Regions from separate parts of the Stenotrophomonas sp. GW821-FHT01H02A genome, predicted to be linked through region 1. Evidence: predicted binding sites of a transcription regulator. Region 1 holds the regulator's gene; each other region holds the start of a gene.
What was found. The regulator FliA, encoded in region 1, starts transcription of late flagellar genes. The targets are predictions, from matches to a motif close to TAAAGTTTNNCNNNCNNNGGCCGATAA.
Positions count from the first base shown of each region.

Region 1 (4,209 bases):
TGGAGCGCCTGAAGGACTACAAGCTGGTCCTGATCGACACCGCCGGGCTGGGCCCGCGCGACCGCGCCATGGCCGCCCAGCTGCAGTGGCTGCGTGCCGCCGAGCAGATCCGCACCCTGCTGGTGCTGCCGGCCAACACCAGTTTCGGCGACATGGACGAGGTGGTCCGTCGCTTCAGCGCCGCCAACCCGCAGGGCGTGGTGCTGAGCAAGCTGGACGAGACCGGCCGCTTCGGTACCGCCCTGTCGGTGGCGGTCGACCACCGCCTGCCGATCACCTGGGTCACCGATGGCCAGGACGTTCCCGAAGACCTGCACCGTGCCAGTGCGGCCAATCTTGTACTTCGCCTTGAAGATTTGCGCCGCGCGGCCGATATGCCCTGCAACCCGGAGTTGAACCATGCCGTCGCGTGAGTACGCCAAGCTGACCAAGACCTTCCCGTTGTCGGCTACCCGAAGCCAGCCGCTGGGCCCGGTCCGCACCATCGCCGTCACCGGCGGCAAGGGCGGCGTGGGCAAAACGAACGTTTCGGCCAATCTGGCCGTGGCGCTGGCGGACATGGGCAAACGCACGCTGCTGCTGGACGCCGACCTCGGCCTGGCCAACATCGACGTGATCCTCGGCCTGCAGCCGAAGGTGACCCTGGCCGACCTGGTCGCCGGGCGCTGCACGCTGGAAGAAGTGATCATGGAAGGCCCCGGCGGCGTGCTGGTGGTCCCCGCCGCCTCCGGCCGCCGCCACATGGCCGAGCTGCAGCCGGCCGAGCACGTCGGCCTGGTCAACGTGTTCTCCGAGCTCGAGCGCGAGCTGGACATCATGATCGTGGACACCGCCGCCGGCATCACCGATGGCGTGCTGACCTTCTGCCAGGCCGCGCAGGACACCGTGGTGGTGGTCTGCGATGAGCCGGCCTCGATCACCGATGCCTACGCGCTGATCAAGGTGCTCTCGCGCGAGCGCGGCGTGGACCGGATCCAGGTGGTGGCCAACATGGTCCGCGACCCGAACGAAGGCCGCGTGCTGTACGAAAAGCTGACCCGCGTCTGCGAGAAGTTCCTCGCCGATGTCTCGCTGAACTACCTGGGCTGCGTGCCGCAGGATGACTGGCTGCGCCTGTCGGTGCAGCGCCAGCAGCCGGTGGTCAAGGCCTATCCCTCCAGCCCGGCCGCGCTGGCGCTGACCGAGATCGCGCGCCGCACCGCCCGCTGGCAGGCCCCGACCGAGCCGCGTGGCGGGGTCGAGTTCTTCCTGGAACGCATCCTCAAGCAGCGCGGGGTGACGGCATGAAAGGCGCAGCACAATACAAAGAGGTCCAGCGGACCGCCGCGAACGAGTGCATTGCCCAGCACTCGGACCTGGTCCGGCGGATCGCCCACCATCTGGCCGCGCGCCTGCCGGCGAGCGTGGAAGTGGACGATCTGATCCAGGCCGGGATGATGGGCCTGATCGAGGCCTCGCGCAGCTACGACGCCGACCAGGGCGCCTCGTTCGAAACCTACGCCTCGATCCGCATCCGCGGCTCGATGATCGACGAGATCCGCCGCGGCGACTGGGTGCCGCGTTCGGTGCACCGCCGGGCCCGCGATGCCGCCGCGACCATCCGTCGCCTGGAGCAGAGCACCGGCCGCGCCGCCAGCGCCACCGAAGTGGCCGCCGCGATGGACATGCCACTGCCGGACTACCTGCGCCTGATGGAAGACGCCTCGCGCGGCCAGGTGCTGAGCCTGGAATCGCGGATCGAAGACCAGGGCGAGCTGGACACCGTCGCCCAGGGCGGCCCGACCCCGCAGCAGGTCCTGGAGCGCGGCGAATTCGGGCGCGAGCTGGGCAATGCGATCGGCCTGCTGCCCGAACGCGAACAGCTGGTCCTGTCGCTGTACTACGAGCAGGAACTGAACCTGAAAGAGATCGGTGCCGTACTGGGTGTCAGCGAATCGCGCGTGTGCCAGATCCATGGCCAGGCCGTGCTGCGCCTGCGGGGCCGGCTGAAGATCTTCGAGGCGGCAGACGCCGGCCTCGAGAACCATTGAAATCGAGGAAAATGCTTTGAACAAGAACATGCGTATCCTGATCGTCGACGACTTCTCGACCATGCGTCGTATCGTCAAGAACCTGCTGGGCGATCTGGGCTTCACCAATACGGCCGAAGCCGAGGACGGGCATGCCGCGCTGGCGATGTTGCAGAGCCAGCCGTTCGATTTCGTGGTCACCGACTGGAACATGCCAGTCATGACCGGCATCGACCTGCTCAAGGCCGTGCGTGCCGATGCCAAGCTCAAGACCCTGCCGGTGCTGATGGTCACCGCTGAAGCCAAGCGCGAGCAGATCATCGAAGCCGCCCAGGCCGGCGTGAACGGCTACATCATCAAACCGTTCACCGCGCAGACCCTGGAAGAAAAGCTCGGCAAGATCTTCGAACGCCTGGCAGCGAGCGCCTGATGGAAACCCTGAGCGACAAATCCGCGCTGGTGCAGCGCCTGCAGGACGCCCTGGCCGCACTGGAGAGTGGTGACGAGGCCGGTTGGCGCCGGGAAATCGACGCGCTCGCCGCGCTGCGCACGCAGCCGATGATGGCCGGCCTGAACCGCCTGGCCCGCGAGCTCGGCCAGGCCCTGGGCGAACTGCCCAGCCTGCCCAGCGAAGCCGGCGAGCTGGATGATGCCTGCGCGCGCCTGGACCACGTGGTGGCGATGACCGAACAGGCCACCCACCGCACGCTGGACCTGGCCGAGGAATGTCGCTCGCTGACCGAGCAGCTGCGCGCCAACGGGTTGACGCCCGACCAGGACCAGCAGCTGGACCGGATCCGCCACAACCTGACCGAAATCGCGCTGACGCAGAGCTACCAGGACCTCACCGGCCAGATCATCCGCCGCGTGGTCGGGATCGTGCGGCGCGTGCACGAGGGCTTCGGCGCGCTCGGCCTGCCGCCGCAGGACGACGACAGCAAGCGCGACAACAACGGCCTGGCCGGCCCGGCCGTGAATGGCCTGGATCGCCATGCGGTGTCACAGAACGACGCCGACGACCTGCTCTCGGACCTGGGACTGTAACGATCATGAGTGCTGTGCCAGACGATATCGCTGCCGATTTCATCCTCGAGGCCCAGGAAATCCTGGACCGCCTCGGCGAACAGCTGGTGTCGCTGGAGCAGGCGCCCCAGGATGCCGACCAGCTCAACGCCGTGTTCCGTGGTTTCCACACCCTCAAGGGCGGTGCCGGCTTCCTCGGCATCCAGGCGATGGTCGAGCTGTGCCACGCCGCCGAGGAAACCCTCGGCATGGCGCGCTCGGGCCAGGCCACGCTGCAGGCCCACCATTTCGATGCGGCCCAGCAGTCGCTGGACTACCTGCAGTCGATGCTGGATTCGGTCTCGGCCGGGACCGAGCCGGGGTATGCCCCGCCGGAACTGATCGCCCAGTTCGACGTCAACGGTCCGGCCACGCCGACGCCCGCGGCCGCTCCCACGGCCGGCAGCGGTGGCGAACTGATCACCGATGATGAGTTCGAAGCCCTGCTCGACCAGCTGCATGGTGGCGCGGCGCCGGCCGCCGTTGCCGCGCCGAAGCAGGACGACGGCCTGATCGGCGAAGACGAGTTCGAAGCGCTGCTGGACCAGTTGCACGGTGGCGCCGTTCCCGGTGCCAACGCGATAACCAGTACACCCTCGCCCGCTCCTCGCGCCACGGCGGCACCGGCGGCACCGAGCGCGAAGCCGGCCCCGGCCAAACCGGTCGCCGAAGCCGAACACACGGTGCGCGTGGACACCAAGCGCCTGGATGCGATCGTCAACCTGATCGGCGAGCTGGTGCTCTCGCGCAACCGACTCAAGACCCTGCGCGCGCGCCTGCACGATGAAGAGCTCGACCGCGCGGTGTCCACGCTGGACATCGCGACCGCACGGCTGCAGTCGGCGGTCATGCGCACGCGCATGCAGCCGGTCGGCAAGGTGTTCTCGCGCTTTCCCAAGGTGGCCCGCGACGTGGCGCGGTCGCTGAAGAAGGAAGTCGAACTGGAACTGATCGGCGCGGAAACCGAACTCGACCGCAACCTGGTCGAAGCGCTGGCCGATCCGCTGGTCCATCTGGTCCGCAATGCGATCGACCATGGCGTGGAAATGCCCGACCTGCGCGAGGCCCAGGGCAAGCCGCGCAGCGGCCACGTGCGCCTGTCGGCCCAGCAGGAAGGCGACTACGTCAGCATCGAAGT
Region 1 covers NZ_JBWKWI010000003.1:356,478-360,686, reverse strand. The annotation lists gene AC07WC_RS07190 (AAA family ATPase) at 1-413, shown strand, start outside; gene AC07WC_RS07185 (MinD/ParA family ATP-binding protein) at 400-1,287, shown strand; gene AC07WC_RS07180 (RNA polymerase sigma factor FliA) at 1,284-2,030, shown strand; gene cheY (chemotaxis response regulator CheY) at 2,047-2,439, shown strand; gene AC07WC_RS07170 (protein phosphatase CheZ) at 2,439-3,053, shown strand; gene AC07WC_RS07165 (chemotaxis protein CheA) at 3,059-4,209, shown strand, end outside.

Region 2 (4,209 bases), on a different contig from region 1:
CCGGCACGCTGGGCCAGGGTACGCACCTCGGTGGCCACGACCGCGAAGCCGCGCCCGTTCTCGCCGGCGCGGGCCGCTTCCACCGCGGCGTTCAGGGCCAGGATGTTGGTCTGGAACGCGATGCCGTCGATCACCGACGAGATCTCGGCAATGCGCGCCGAGGACTGGTCGATCTCGTTCATCACCGCGGCCATCTGCGCGATCGCCTGCTCGGTCGCCTTCACCGCGGCGCCGGCCGCATGGGCTTCCAGGTCAGCCTGGTTGGCGAGCTCGGCGTTCTGCCGCACCGTGGAGGTCAGCTCTTCCATCGAAGCCGCCGCTTCCTCCAGATTGGCCGCCTGCTGCTCGGTGCGGCGCGACAGATCGTGATGGCCGGCCGCCAGTTCCTGCGCGGCATCGTTGATGCTGCCGGCCGCGCCCTGGATCTGCTGCACGATGCCGGTCAACTGCACGGCAGTAACCGTCGCATCGTCACGCATCTGCGCGAAGACGCCTTCGTAATCGCCCTCCATCCGCGCGGTCAGGTCGCCGGTGGAGATCGCACGCAGCACCTGCGAGAGATCGGCGATGCTGCTCTGCGAACTGGCCATCATGCCGTTGAGCTGGGCCACCATGGCCCGGAACTGGAACTGGAACGCCTGCTCGCTGCCGCGCACCGAAAAGTCGCCGGCATGCGCGGCCGCGGCCAGCGTCTCGATCTGCTGGTTGATCGCCATCAGGCTGGCCTTGACCGTGGCCATGGTGCTGGTGAGCACGGCCTTCTCGCCCGGATAGCTGTCCAGATCGCGGCTCAGATCGCCGATCGCGTAGCGCTGCATTACCTCGACCATGTGGAACTCCACCGCGACGTGGGAACCGACCAGCTCGTTGGTGGCACGGATCATCCGCCCGAAATCGCCCGGGAAGGCGGATTCATCCATGCGATGACGGAGGGCGCCGGCGTCGTGCTGGCGCGCCATGTCCAGCTGCGCGGCGATCGCGCCCTGGACGCTCTGGCGGACCGTCGCCATGGCATTGCCGAGCTGGGTGATTTCGTCGCGGCCACCCAGCTGGACGTCCTGCGCCAGGTCGCCCTTGGCCATCCGCGTCGCCAGGGCGACCGCCCGGGCCAACGGCCCGGTCAGGCTGCGGCCGATCAGGACGGACGCGGCGATGCCGACCACCAGCGCAATCGCGCCCAATACAAGCAGCTGCAGCAGCGTGCGCTCGCCGAGCCGGATCGCATCGGCAGCGGCCTCGCGGCTTTGCTTTTCCTCGTAGACCACGCCATCACTGAGGGCCTGGTTCCACCCATTGGCCGCCTCCTGCACCGCACCCAGGGTGAGTGCGGTGGCCGCGGCGAAGTCGCCCTGCTCCATCTGTTCGCTCATCTGCTTGTTGAGCGGACGTGCCGCAGCGCGCCGGGCGGCGATGGCCTCACCGATGGGCTGGTCGCCTGGCTGCGTCGGCAATGCCTGGTAGGCCATCCAGCTCGCTTCATAGCGCGCGACGAGCGCGGCGATGCGCGCCTCATCATCGGCCAGGCCGTCGCCCTGGCGGATCAGCATTTCCCGGCGCACGACCATCATCTGGTTATTGGCATCGAGCATGTCCGAGAGCAGCCGCACTTTGGCCACGTTGACCTCGACCACCTGCTGCATCGCGCGCTTCTGCACCGCACTGCCGGCAGCGCCGGTGGCCACGACGGCCGCCACCAGCAGCAACAACAGGCCGAAGCCCATACCTAGACGCCAGACAACGCTGACGTTCCGCAAAAAATCCATGAGACATCCAAAAAACGTGGGGGGGGGTGGGCTGGTATCGGCGCCGGATGCAGCGCCTTGACCGGCGGGCGTGACCACGCTGTGAATGGATTCACGTAACGCCCTGCGCCATGCGCAGCTTGTTCTGCACCGCCACTCAGCCCCGCGTCAGGCTTTTCACGGTGAGTGCGCACGCCGGGCAGGCATGGTGGAAACACGTTCCCGCTGGAGTTGCCGATGTCCCTTCGCCTGCACCGAATCGCCCGCGTCACCACGCTTGCCCTCGCCCTGGGGGCGTCCTCAGGCTGGGCCATCGCGCAGACGGCACCCGCGCCGGCCGCGACGAGTATCGACGCCGAGACGCCGGTGGCCACCGGCCCACGCTCGGATCTCCATGCGCAGGTGCTGCTGGATCGGGCGCATTTCTCGCCCGGGCAGATCGATGGTGAAGTCGGCTCCAACCAGAAGCGCGCGGTTTCCGGGTTCCAGGCCGCGCGCGGATTGAAGGTCACCGGCGAACTGGACGATGCGACATGGCAGGCCCTGCAACCGGACAGCGCGCCGCCCCTGGTGCGCTACACGCTGACCGCCGAGGACGTCGCCGGCCCGTTCCACCCCGTGCCGAAGGGCCCGGCCGAACAGGCCAAGTTGAAAGCATTGGGCTTCGGCTCGGTAGAAGAGGCGCTGGGCGAACGCTTCCACGCCTCGCCGGACCTGCTGAAAACCCTCAACCCGGGCGTGGACCTGGGCAAGGCCGGCAGCGTGATCCAGGTGCCGAACATCGCGGTGACGCCGCTGGCCAAGGCCAGCAAGCTGGTGATCGACAAGTCCGACTCGACGCTGCGACTGTTCGATGCCGATGGCAACGTCTACGCGCAGTTCCCGGTGTCTTCGGGCAGCAAGCATGACCCCCTCCCGATCGGGAAGTGGACGATCCTCGGCATCTCGCGCGATCCCACCTTCCACTACAACCCCAAGCTGTTCTGGGACGCCAAGGCCGGCGATAGCAAGGCGGTGCTGCCGCCGGGCCCGAACAATCCGGTCGGCGTGGTCTGGATCGACATCTCCAAGCCGCATTACGGCCTGCACGGCACCCCCGAGCCCGGCCATGTCGGCAAGACCGAATCGCACGGCTGCGTGCGCATGACCAACTGGGATGCGCTGCAGGTGGCCGATGCGGTGGATGCCTCCGTGCCGGTCGTGATGCAGGAGTAAGCACATGAAGACACTGCGACTGCTGGCGGTAGGCCTGGTGATCGGCGTGGTCGGGTACTGGCTGCTGGCGCCCGGCCCCTCTGCCCGCCTGGGTGCCGCCGAGCCGGCCAAAGTAGGCTCGGCCACGAGTTCCACCCGCGCCGCACTCGACGTGCCACCGCCACCTGCACCCGCGCCGGCGCCGATCCAGACCACGCCCTCACCGCCCGCGCCTGACGCGGGCGGTTCCGCACCCGCGCCCGCACCCGCACCGGAGGACGCGGCCGGCGCGTTGCTGCTGCCTGTCCAGGGCATCCGTGCTGACCAACTGCAGGACACGTTCACCGATGCGCGCAGCGAAGGCCGCGTGCACGATGCGATCGACATCCTGGCGCCGAACGGTACGCCGGTGCTGGCCGTTGCCGATGGCACGGTGGAGAAGCTGTTCGACAGCGTGCGCGGCGGGCTGACCGTGTACCAGTTCGAACCGAGCGGCCGTTACTGCTACTACTACGCGCACCTGGACCGCTATGCCGACGGTCTGGTCGAGAAGAAGACGATCAAGCGTGGCGAGGTGATCGGCTACGTCGGCAGCACCGGTAATGCCAGTCCCGAAGCGCCGCACCTGCATTTCGAGATCCACGTACTGGGTCCGGAAAAGCAGTGGTGGAAGGGCGAATCCATCAACCCCTATCCGGTACTGAAAGGTCAGCAGGCGCTCTGATCAACGTGGGCCGGGGGCTGCGTCCCGCATCGCCCGCGCCAGTTTCCCAGGCACGACCAGGCAGCACGTCCAGGCGGTCATTGAGCTCGCCAGCGACTGAGTGCCGAAGAGATGCACCGCTCCTCGGAGATGCGTTTCCAACGGCTGGACGCGAACCAGGACGGCAACCTGGAATTGTCCGACGTGCGGATGGGCGCCGGCCAACGCTGAGGCGCCCGCCACGAAAAAGCCCCGCTTTCGCGGGGCTCTTCCTGCACCTTCAGGCACTACCAGGCCTGCCCGGCACGCCTGCGCCTGATCAGGCGAACGGGTCCTGCAGGACCATGGTGTGGTCGCGGTCCGGGCCGGTCGAGACGATGCTGACCGGGCAACCGGCCAGCTCTTCCAGCGCGCGCAGGTAAGCGCGGGCGGCCGGCGGCAGGTCATCCCAGTTGGTGATGCCGTGGGTGTTCTCGGTCCAGCCCGGGAACTCCAGGTACACCGGCGTGCATTCTTCCCAGCCCTGCGCGTCCAGCGGGGCGTACTCGGTACGCTTGCCACGGTATTCGT
Region 2 covers NZ_JBWKWI010000002.1:301,548-305,756, forward strand. The annotation lists gene AC07WC_RS04750 (methyl-accepting chemotaxis protein) at 1-1,763, opposite strand, end outside; gene AC07WC_RS04755 (L,D-transpeptidase family protein) at 1,980-2,957, shown strand; gene AC07WC_RS04760 (M23 family metallopeptidase) at 2,962-3,660, shown strand; gene AC07WC_RS04765 (adenylosuccinate synthase) at 3,959-4,209, opposite strand, start outside.
Region 2: a site for FliA is predicted at 1,798-1,824, ahead of AC07WC_RS04750 (methyl-accepting chemotaxis protein). Genes of this name have one in related genera too.

Region 3 (4,209 bases), on a different contig from region 1:
GCAGCAGGTCGACGGCGCCAACGCCCTGCAGGCCAGCCTGGACAGTCTCTCCGGCAAAGCCCACGCGTTGGCCACGGCGGCCACCTTCGACAGCATCGACATGAACCGTCGTGCGCTGTCGGCCCGGGTGGGCGATGTGCAGGCCGCGCCGCGCCTGCGCGGTAGCTGGCAGAGCGTACTGGGCGAGGCAGGGCAGGGCAGCTTCGCCGGCAACGGGGTGGCAACCCGCGGTTGGATGATGGGCCAGGACATGGCACTCGGCAGCCATGGCGTGCTTGGTTTCGCGTTCGGCGAAACGCGCAGCTACGGCAGCCGCGAGTGGGGCAGTGACCGCGGCCGCGACCGTCAATCGCAGGCGCAGGTCTACGCGGGCTGGGGCACCGGCCGCGCGTATGCCATGGGCCAGATCGGCGCCGGCCAGTTCACCCGTGAGATCGATCGCCAGTTGCTGCTCGGTGCCGGCCAGTACGGCGTCAATGCACGCTACGGCGGCAGCTTCAGCGCGGCCAGCGTGGAGTCGGGCTACCGCTTCGGCGGCGCCACCGCCTCGCTGACGCCTTACCTGGGGGCCGAGTATGCCCGGGTGGACAGCGATGGTTTCAGTGAAGCGGGCGGCATGGGCTTCGGCCTGCGCGCGCAGGAGGCGGTGAGTACGCGCAGCCAGGCCTTGGCCGGCCTGCGCGCCGAGCGCCGCTGGGGCGGCTGGTCGCTGCGCGGTTACGCCGAGTGGCAACAGCAGCTGTCCAGTGATGGCCTTTCCTTGGACGCCAGCTTTGTCGGCGTCGAAGCCTGGGCACCCTTGGCGGGCCTGCAGCCGGCCCGCTCGGGCGGGTTGTTCGGGCTTTCGGTGGAATCCTGGCTGAGCCGCACCAGCCGCCTGGCGTTCGGCTATGACCAGCGCTTCGGCCCGCGCGGCGATCTGCGCCAGGTGCAGTTGCGCTACTCGGCCGGGTTCTAGGCGCGGGTCTTGCCGCAACGTCCGCGAAATGAAAGAGGGCGCGATCGATGATCGCGCCCTCTTCGTTTGCCACCGCAGCGCTCAGTTGCCGCGCAGCGTGCCCCGCCGCGGCGTGCTGCGGCCCAGCGGCATTTTCAGCTTGCCGATCGCAAGGATGCGCGACTCGGCGATCTGGTCGGCGGCGCGTTGCGGGGCGATGCCTTCGCTCTGCGACAGCGCGAAGATGCGGCCGAGGTTGTGGTAGATGCTGCGGATCAGGCGCATCGCGCGCTCGCGGTTGTAGCCATCGATCTCCAGCGAGACGTTCATGACGCCACCGGCGTTGACCGCGTAATCCGGTGCATAGAGGATGCCGCGCGCATGCAGCTCGTCGCCCACGTCCAGGCTGGAGAGCTGGTTGTTGGCGGTGCCGCAGACGATCTTGCACTTCAGGCGTGGCAACGTGTCCGGATTGATCGCGCCTTCCAGCGCGCACGGCGCGAAAATGTCGGCGTTGACGTCGTAGATGTCCTCCGGCTTCACCGCTTCGGCACCGTACTCGGTGACGGCGCGGTCCACGCGCGCGCTGTCCAGGTCGCTGACGTACAACTTGGCGCCACGATCACGCAGCAGTTTCACCAGTTCCATGCCGATGTGGCCCAGGCCCTGCACCGCGATGCTGGCCTTGCCCACTTCCTCATGCCCCAGCTTGTGCTGCATCGCCGCCATCAACGCCTGCAGCGCGCCATACGCCGTGAACGGGGCCGGGTCGCCGGAGCCCCCGTGCACCTGGTGTACGCCGGTGACGTACTCGCTTTCCAGGTAGATGTTCTCCATGTCGTTGACATCGGTACCCACGTCTTCGGCGGTGATGTAGCGCCCGCCCAGCGAATCGACATAGCGGCCGAACGCGCGGAACAGCACTTCGCTCTTGTCACGCTTCGGGTCGCCGATGATCACCGCCTTGCCGCCACCCACGTTGAGGCCGGCCAGGGCGTTCTTGTAGGTCATGGTGCGGCTCAGGCGCAGCGCATCGGCCAGGGCCTCGTCGGTGCTGGCGTAGGGACGCATGCGCACGCCGCCCAGGGCCGGGCCCAGGGTGGTGTTGTGGATGGCGATGATCGCCCTCAGACCGGCGTCGCGGCTGTGGCAGAACACCACTTGTTCGTGACCGGTGGTTTCGAGGGTTTCAAATAACATGGTGGCTCCGATGGTGCGAACGGTGGCGAACAGCGGCGAACGCGCCAGCAAAAGGTGGGTTGTAAAACAAAAAAAGCGACGTCGTCGGGTCTCGGACGGGTCGCGCGGCGCCATTCTAGTCCATTCCGATGGAGGGTGTTGTCAGCGGAGCGCCTGCCGCGCCGCCATTAAAGTTGCTGAAGCGCAGGCCGATGCCGTGGCAACGGTGTGGATGGCCGGTCATCGCAGGAAGGATCACGTGGGCGCAGTCGCAACAACGCAAGGGCGGGACCCGGTGCGTCCAGGACGACCGGCATGACCGTCGCGATCTGGATGGGCGCCGCGGTGCTGGTGCTGCTGGGTGTGGCCGTCCTGCTCCGCCAGCGGCGTGGCATGGCGGCGCCCGCGATGGACCGCGCCAGCGGACTGCAGGAGCGCAGCGCGGCCTTGCCGGCGGGGCTGCTGCCGCCGGGCACCGATCCGTTGGCGGTGCTGCAGGCCGGGCTGTACACGCTTGCGCTGGTGCCCCGCAGTGGCGATGCCGCCGACGCAGCGGCGCCGCATGCGGTTGAGCTGCGCGATGCCGTCACCGCCTCGCTGCTGGCGCGGGACTGGTCGGCCAGACACCTGCCGCGTCGGCCGCAGCTGCTGCCGCAGCTGATCCAGACCGTCAACGACAGCGACGCCTCGGCGCGCGCGATGGCTGGGATCATCAGCCAGGATCCGGTGCTGACCGGCAATCTGCTGCGCATCGCCAACAGCCCGGTCTACCGGGTGCAGGCGCGCCCGGTGGAGACGCTGCAGCGCGCGGTCACCCTGGTCGGTACCGATGGCATCCGCCAGATCATCAGCGCGGTGCTGGTGCAGCCGGTGATGCAGTTGCAGTGCGATGCCTTTCCGCAGTTCAGCGCCGTGATCTGGGAGCACGCGCTGCTGGCCTCGCGCGCTGCCGCCGATCACGCACGCACGGTCACCCATGAAGATGGCTTCGCCGCGCAGTGGCTGGGCCTGACCCAGGGCCTGGGCGCCGCGCTGGTGGTGCGCCATCTGCTGGATGCCTGTGCGGAGCAGGATGTGGCGGTACCGCCACGCGCGCTGGCGGCCGAACTGCTGGACAGCTGGACCCTGCCGGTGGCCAGCCGGATCGCCGCTGCGTGGGAGCTGCCCAAGGCGGTACACGATGCCCTGATCCGCCAGAGCGGCAGCGGGCTGGCGGCCAGCCTGCGCTTTGCGCGCGCGGCGGCGGCGGCCAGCCTGCTGTGCCGCCATGGCCAGATCGGCCAGGTCCAGGCGCTGGCCCTGCTGGAACAGCTGGACGACACACCGCCGCATGCCCTGCAGTGGATCTGGCGGCGCGTGCACGGGCGGGCGGTGGGTGAAGAGGCCGAACTCGAGGTGGCGCAGGCCGGCTGAGTCAGAGTTGCGACTCCAGCGGCAGCCAGCTGATCGCGCGCGCGCTGGCGCGCAGCCAGAACCCGGTATCCGGTTCGCTGTACAGCCAGTGCGGCGGCTGCGCATCCCGCTCCAGCCAGCGCACGTCGCCGTCCGGCCCCAGGGCCACCCAGTAACTCTGTTCCGGGCTGGCCAGGCGCAGATACTCGTCGCGCAGTTGCGCGGCGAGCGCCGGATCGTTGAACAGCACGCCCATCTCGGTGTTCAGATACGCCGAGCGTGGATCCAGGTTGAACGAGCCGACGAAGCCGCGTTGGTCATCGATCATGAAGGCCTTGGTGTGCAGGCTGGCGCCACTGCTGCCGAACAGGCCGCCGCCATCGACATTGCCGCGTGACTTGAGCTCGTACAGCTGCACGCCACCGCGCAGCAGCGGCGCCCGGTAGTGCATGTAACCGCTGTGCACGGCGGCCACGTCGTTGGCGGCCAGTGAGTTGGTGATCACCCCGACCTGGGCGCCACGCGCGACCATCGCGCCCAGCCCCGCCGTGCCGTCTTCGCCGGGCACGAAGTACGGCGAGATCAGCAGCGCCTTGTGCCGGGTGCTTTCCAGTTCCGCCACCAGGCGCGTCACCAGCCAGCTGGCCTGATCGTCGCGACGGTGTTTCATCGGTGGGTCCGAGGCGATCTCCACGTGCCGG
Region 3 covers NZ_JBWKWI010000002.1:230,969-235,177, reverse strand. The annotation lists gene AC07WC_RS04460 (S8 family serine peptidase) at 1-958, shown strand, start outside; gene AC07WC_RS04455 (Glu/Leu/Phe/Val dehydrogenase dimerization domain-containing protein) at 1,040-2,137, opposite strand; gene AC07WC_RS04450 (HDOD domain-containing protein) at 2,432-3,529, shown strand; gene AC07WC_RS04445 (phospholipase D family protein) at 3,531-4,209, opposite strand, start outside.
Region 3: a site for FliA is predicted at 2,306-2,332, ahead of AC07WC_RS04450 (HDOD domain-containing protein). Genes of this name have one in related genera too.

Region 4 (4,209 bases), on a different contig from region 1:
ATCTCGCCCATGGTCCGGCCGGCCTGCTGCACCAGTACCGCGCCGCGGTCGACATCGGCGACCGACCGATCGATGAGCCCCTTGATCTCCTTGGCCGCACCGGCCGAGCGCTGCGCCAGCGTGCGCACTTCGCTGGCGACCACCGCGAAGCCGCGGCCCTGCTCGCCGGCGCGTGCCGCTTCGACGGCGGCGTTGAGCGCGAGGATGTTGGTCTGGAACGCGATGCCGTCGATGACGCCGATGATCTCGGCGATCTGCCGCGACGACGACTGCATCGCCCCCATCGTGGTGACCACCTCGCCAACCACCTCGCCGCCCTGCATGGCGACCGACGCGGCGTTGATCGCGAGCTGGTTGGCCCGGCGCGCATGCTCGGCGTTCTGGCGCACGGTGGAGGTGAGTTCCTCCATCGAGGCGGCGGTCTCTTCCAGGTTGGCCGCCTGCTGTTCGGTACGGCGCGACAGATCGCTGTTGCCTGCGGCGATCTCGCCGGCCGCGGTCTGGATCGACTGCGCGGCCTGCTTGATGTCGCCGACGATGGTGGCCAGCTGACCGGTGGTGCGCGCCATGTCATCGCGCATGCGCGCGAACACGCCATGGAAGTCGCCGTGCATGCGCGCGCTGAGATCACCGCCGGCGATCGCCTGGAGCACGCGCGAGGCCTCGCCCAGGTCCTGCTCGGTGGTGTGCATCAGGCGGTTGAGGCCGCCGACCATCTCGCCGAAGTCGTGCTGATAACGCGCTTCATCGCCGCGCTGGCTGAAATCGCCCACGGCGGCGGCCTCGGCCAGCCGCTTGATCTCGGCATTGATCGCACCGAGGTTGGCCTTGGCCGTATCCAGTGCCTGGGTGATCACCGCCTTCTCGCCGGGCAGGCGCTCCATGTCCACCGACAGATCACCGACCGCGTAGTGGCCCATGATCTCGATCGCCCGCAGCTTCACCTGGATGTGGTTGGCGACCAGGGTGTTGGTGTCGCGCACCATCTGCCCATAGCCGCCGGGGAATGCCGTGGCGTCCATGCGGTAGCTGATCTCACCGGCGTCGTGGCGCTGTGCCATGGTCGCCTGCGCGGCCAGCACGTCCTTCAGGGTCTGGGTCACCGCGCGCATCGCGGTGCCGAGGCGACCGATCTCGTCGTGGCTGCGCACCACCACGACATGCTCCAGATCACCGCGTGCCACCGCGCGTGCCGCCGCTTCCACCGCGACCACCGGGGCGATCACCGCGCGCCGCAGCCACACGGTAAGCGCGACCAGCAGCAGCACCGCCGCCAGTGCCGTGACGATCGCCGAGGCGACCAGCGCTTCGCGGGCGCGCTCGGAAGTGGCGTTGGTCTCGTACGCCGCGCGCTCGCTGGCCCGCGCAGCCAGTGCATCCAAGGTGGTACCCACGGCACGGTCGGCCCCGAGCACCAGCGCGTCGCCGGCCTGGGTGTCATAGCCACTGGACGCGAACGCCTCCAGCGCGCCGCGGTAGCGGGCCTCCAATGCGCGGTGCTCGGCCAGGAACCGGTTGGCCAGCGTGCGTGTCTGTTCGTCGCGGCTGGTCGCCAGCGTGCCGGCCAGGGCTTCAATGCGGCGTCCTTCCGCAGTGAACGCGGCCAGGTGGCGCTCGCGCTGGGCGTCATCGGCACCGCGGATCAACACGTTCTTCCACTCCTGCACCTGCAGGCGGAACCCGCGCTGCAGCAGCTCGGCCTGTGCCTTGCGAGCGACCTCGACGGGCACCTCGGCCGCCAGGTGCCGCCAGGCCGAGCCCAGCCCGGCCAAGGCGGCCAGCACGATGATGACCAGGCCGAGCGACAGCGCGCCCAGCAGTTTGAATTGAAGACTCAGGGCGCGTGGACGCGCCGGTGCGGAGGACGTCATGAGAGATCAAAAGTAAGGAAGGGCGATGCGGTATCGGTCTGTTGGGGACACCCTGAAGTGCGACGCCAATCACGCTTCGCGTTCCATTCAATGTTGTGAAGGCTGCGTGTATGCGGAAGTAAGCTAAAAATGGAACGAAACAGGACTGGACAGGCAATCAATATGTAACTATCGTTGTTACATGAAATCCAGCAACCAGTTTTCCGACGCGCTGCACGTGATGGCCCATCTGGTCGGCCAGGACGGCCCGCGCACCTCCGAACAGCTCGCTACTTGCCTGCCGACCCATCCCGTGGTGATCCGGCGTCTGCTGTCGGCCCTGAACAAGGGCGGCCTGGTGACGACCGTGCGTGGCCACGGGGGCGGCGCCCAACTCGCCCGGGCGCCGGCGCAGATCACGCTGCACGATGTGTATCTCGCCATCGGTGCGCCCGCCCTGCTGCACACCGGCGCACGCGAGACCGGACGCGGCTGCCCGGTGCAGCGCGTGGTCAACGAGGCACTCGACGACAGTTACCGCCAGGCCCAGGCCCTGCTCGAGGCCCGCCTGCGCGACACCACCCTGGCCACGTTGGGCGAGGAATTCGCCCGCCACCTGGCTCACCACGCTGCAGGAGTTCCCCATGACGCTTGATGCGATTGTCGTCGGCGGCAGTTTCGCCGGCCTGTCCGCTGCCCTGATCCTGGCGCGTGCGCGCCGCGAGGTGCTGGTGATCGACAGCGGCCTGCCACGCAACCGCTTCGCCGCACATTCCCACGGTGTCCTCGGCCAGGATGGCATCGCCGGCGCCGAGCTGCTGCGCAACGCCAAGGCGCAGTTGCTGGACTATCCCACCGTGCGCTGGATCAGTGACACGGTCTGCACGGCCCAGCCGACCGTGGATGGTTTCGTGGTCGGCACCGCGAACGGTGACACCTGGGCCACGCGCAAGCTGCTGCTGGCAACCGGCATCCGCGATGCGCTGCCGGAACTGCCTGGGCTGGCCGAACGCTGGGGCCACAGCGTGGTGCATTGCCCGTACTGCCATGGCTATGAAATCGGCGGCGGTGCGATCGGCCTGCTGGGCGGGCATGAGAAATCCGCGACGATGGCCGCGTTGCTCGCGGACTGGGGCAACGTCACCCTGTTCGCGCACGGCATGACACTGGCGCCGGAGGAACTCGCCGCCCTGCAGCATCGCGGGGTCAGCATCGAGCACGAGGCGGTGACCGGGCTGGAAGGTGAAGCACCCGCATTGAGCGCGGCCGTGCTCGCCGATGGCCGCCGGATCGAACTGCGCGCGCTGTTCGTCACCGCGGGGCAGCACATGGGCACGCCGTTGGTCGAGCAGCTGGGCTGCGCGCTGGAGGACAGCCCGATCGGTGTGCTGGTCCAGGTCGACGCGGGCAAGCAGACCAGCGTGCCCGGCATTTACGCCGCGGGCGACGCAACGCTGGTCGGCAACATCAGCCTGGCCAGTGCCGAAGGCGTGCGCGCTGGCGTGAGCCTGCACCACGCGCTGGTCGCCGAAGACAGCCGGGCAAGCCGATAAGACGAGCGAGCCCGGACTGGAAACGGAACGCCCGCCCCGGACGGACACAGCCGCCCTGCGGCGGCTGTCCGTCACACAGGGCGGTGTGCTCAGCCCTGTTCGGCGCTCGCCGCATCCAGCTGCTGCACATCCTGCGTCGACAGCGCGACGTTCGCGGCCGCCAGCACATCCTTCAACTGCTCGACACTGGTGGCGCTGACGATCGGCGCGGTGATGCCCGGGCGTGCGATCAACCACGCGATCGCCACCTGCGAGGGGCTCACGCCATGCGTGCTGGCCACATCGTCCAGCGCGGCGAGGATGCGCAGGCCGCGCGGATTGACGTATTTGTCCACCACACTCTGGCCGCGCGCGCTGCTCTTGCCCGCATCGGCGGCACTGCGGTACTTGCCGCTGAGGAAGCCACTGGCCAGCGAGTAGTAGCTGATCACGCCCAGCTGCGCTTCGCGCACCACCGCTTCCAGCCCGGCTTCGTAGCCGGCACGGTCGTACAGGTTGTACTCCGGTTGCAGCGTCTCGTAGCGGGGCAGCTTGTAGTCGGCCGAGACCTTCAAGGCATCGCGCAGGCGCTCGGCGCTGTAGTTGGAGGCACCGATCGCGCGCACCTTGCCCTGTTCGATCAGGCGACCGAAGGCCGCCAGCGTGGATTCGAGCGGGGTGGATTCATCATCCTCGTGCGCCTGGTACAGATCGATCACGTCGGTCTGCAGGCGGCGCAGCGAGTCCTCCACCGCCGCGGTGATGTTGTCGGCGGACAGGCCCGGGTGTTCGGACCACTTGGCCACCTTGGTCGCCAGCACCACCTT
Region 4 covers NZ_JBWKWI010000009.1:76,716-80,924, reverse strand. The annotation lists gene AC07WC_RS14355 (methyl-accepting chemotaxis protein) at 1-1,871, opposite strand, end outside; gene AC07WC_RS14350 (Rrf2 family transcriptional regulator) at 2,053-2,505, shown strand; gene AC07WC_RS14345 (NAD(P)/FAD-dependent oxidoreductase) at 2,495-3,403, shown strand; gene AC07WC_RS14340 (aldo/keto reductase) at 3,493-4,209, opposite strand, start outside.
Region 4: a site for FliA is predicted at 1,902-1,928, ahead of AC07WC_RS14355 (methyl-accepting chemotaxis protein). Genes of this name have one in related genera too.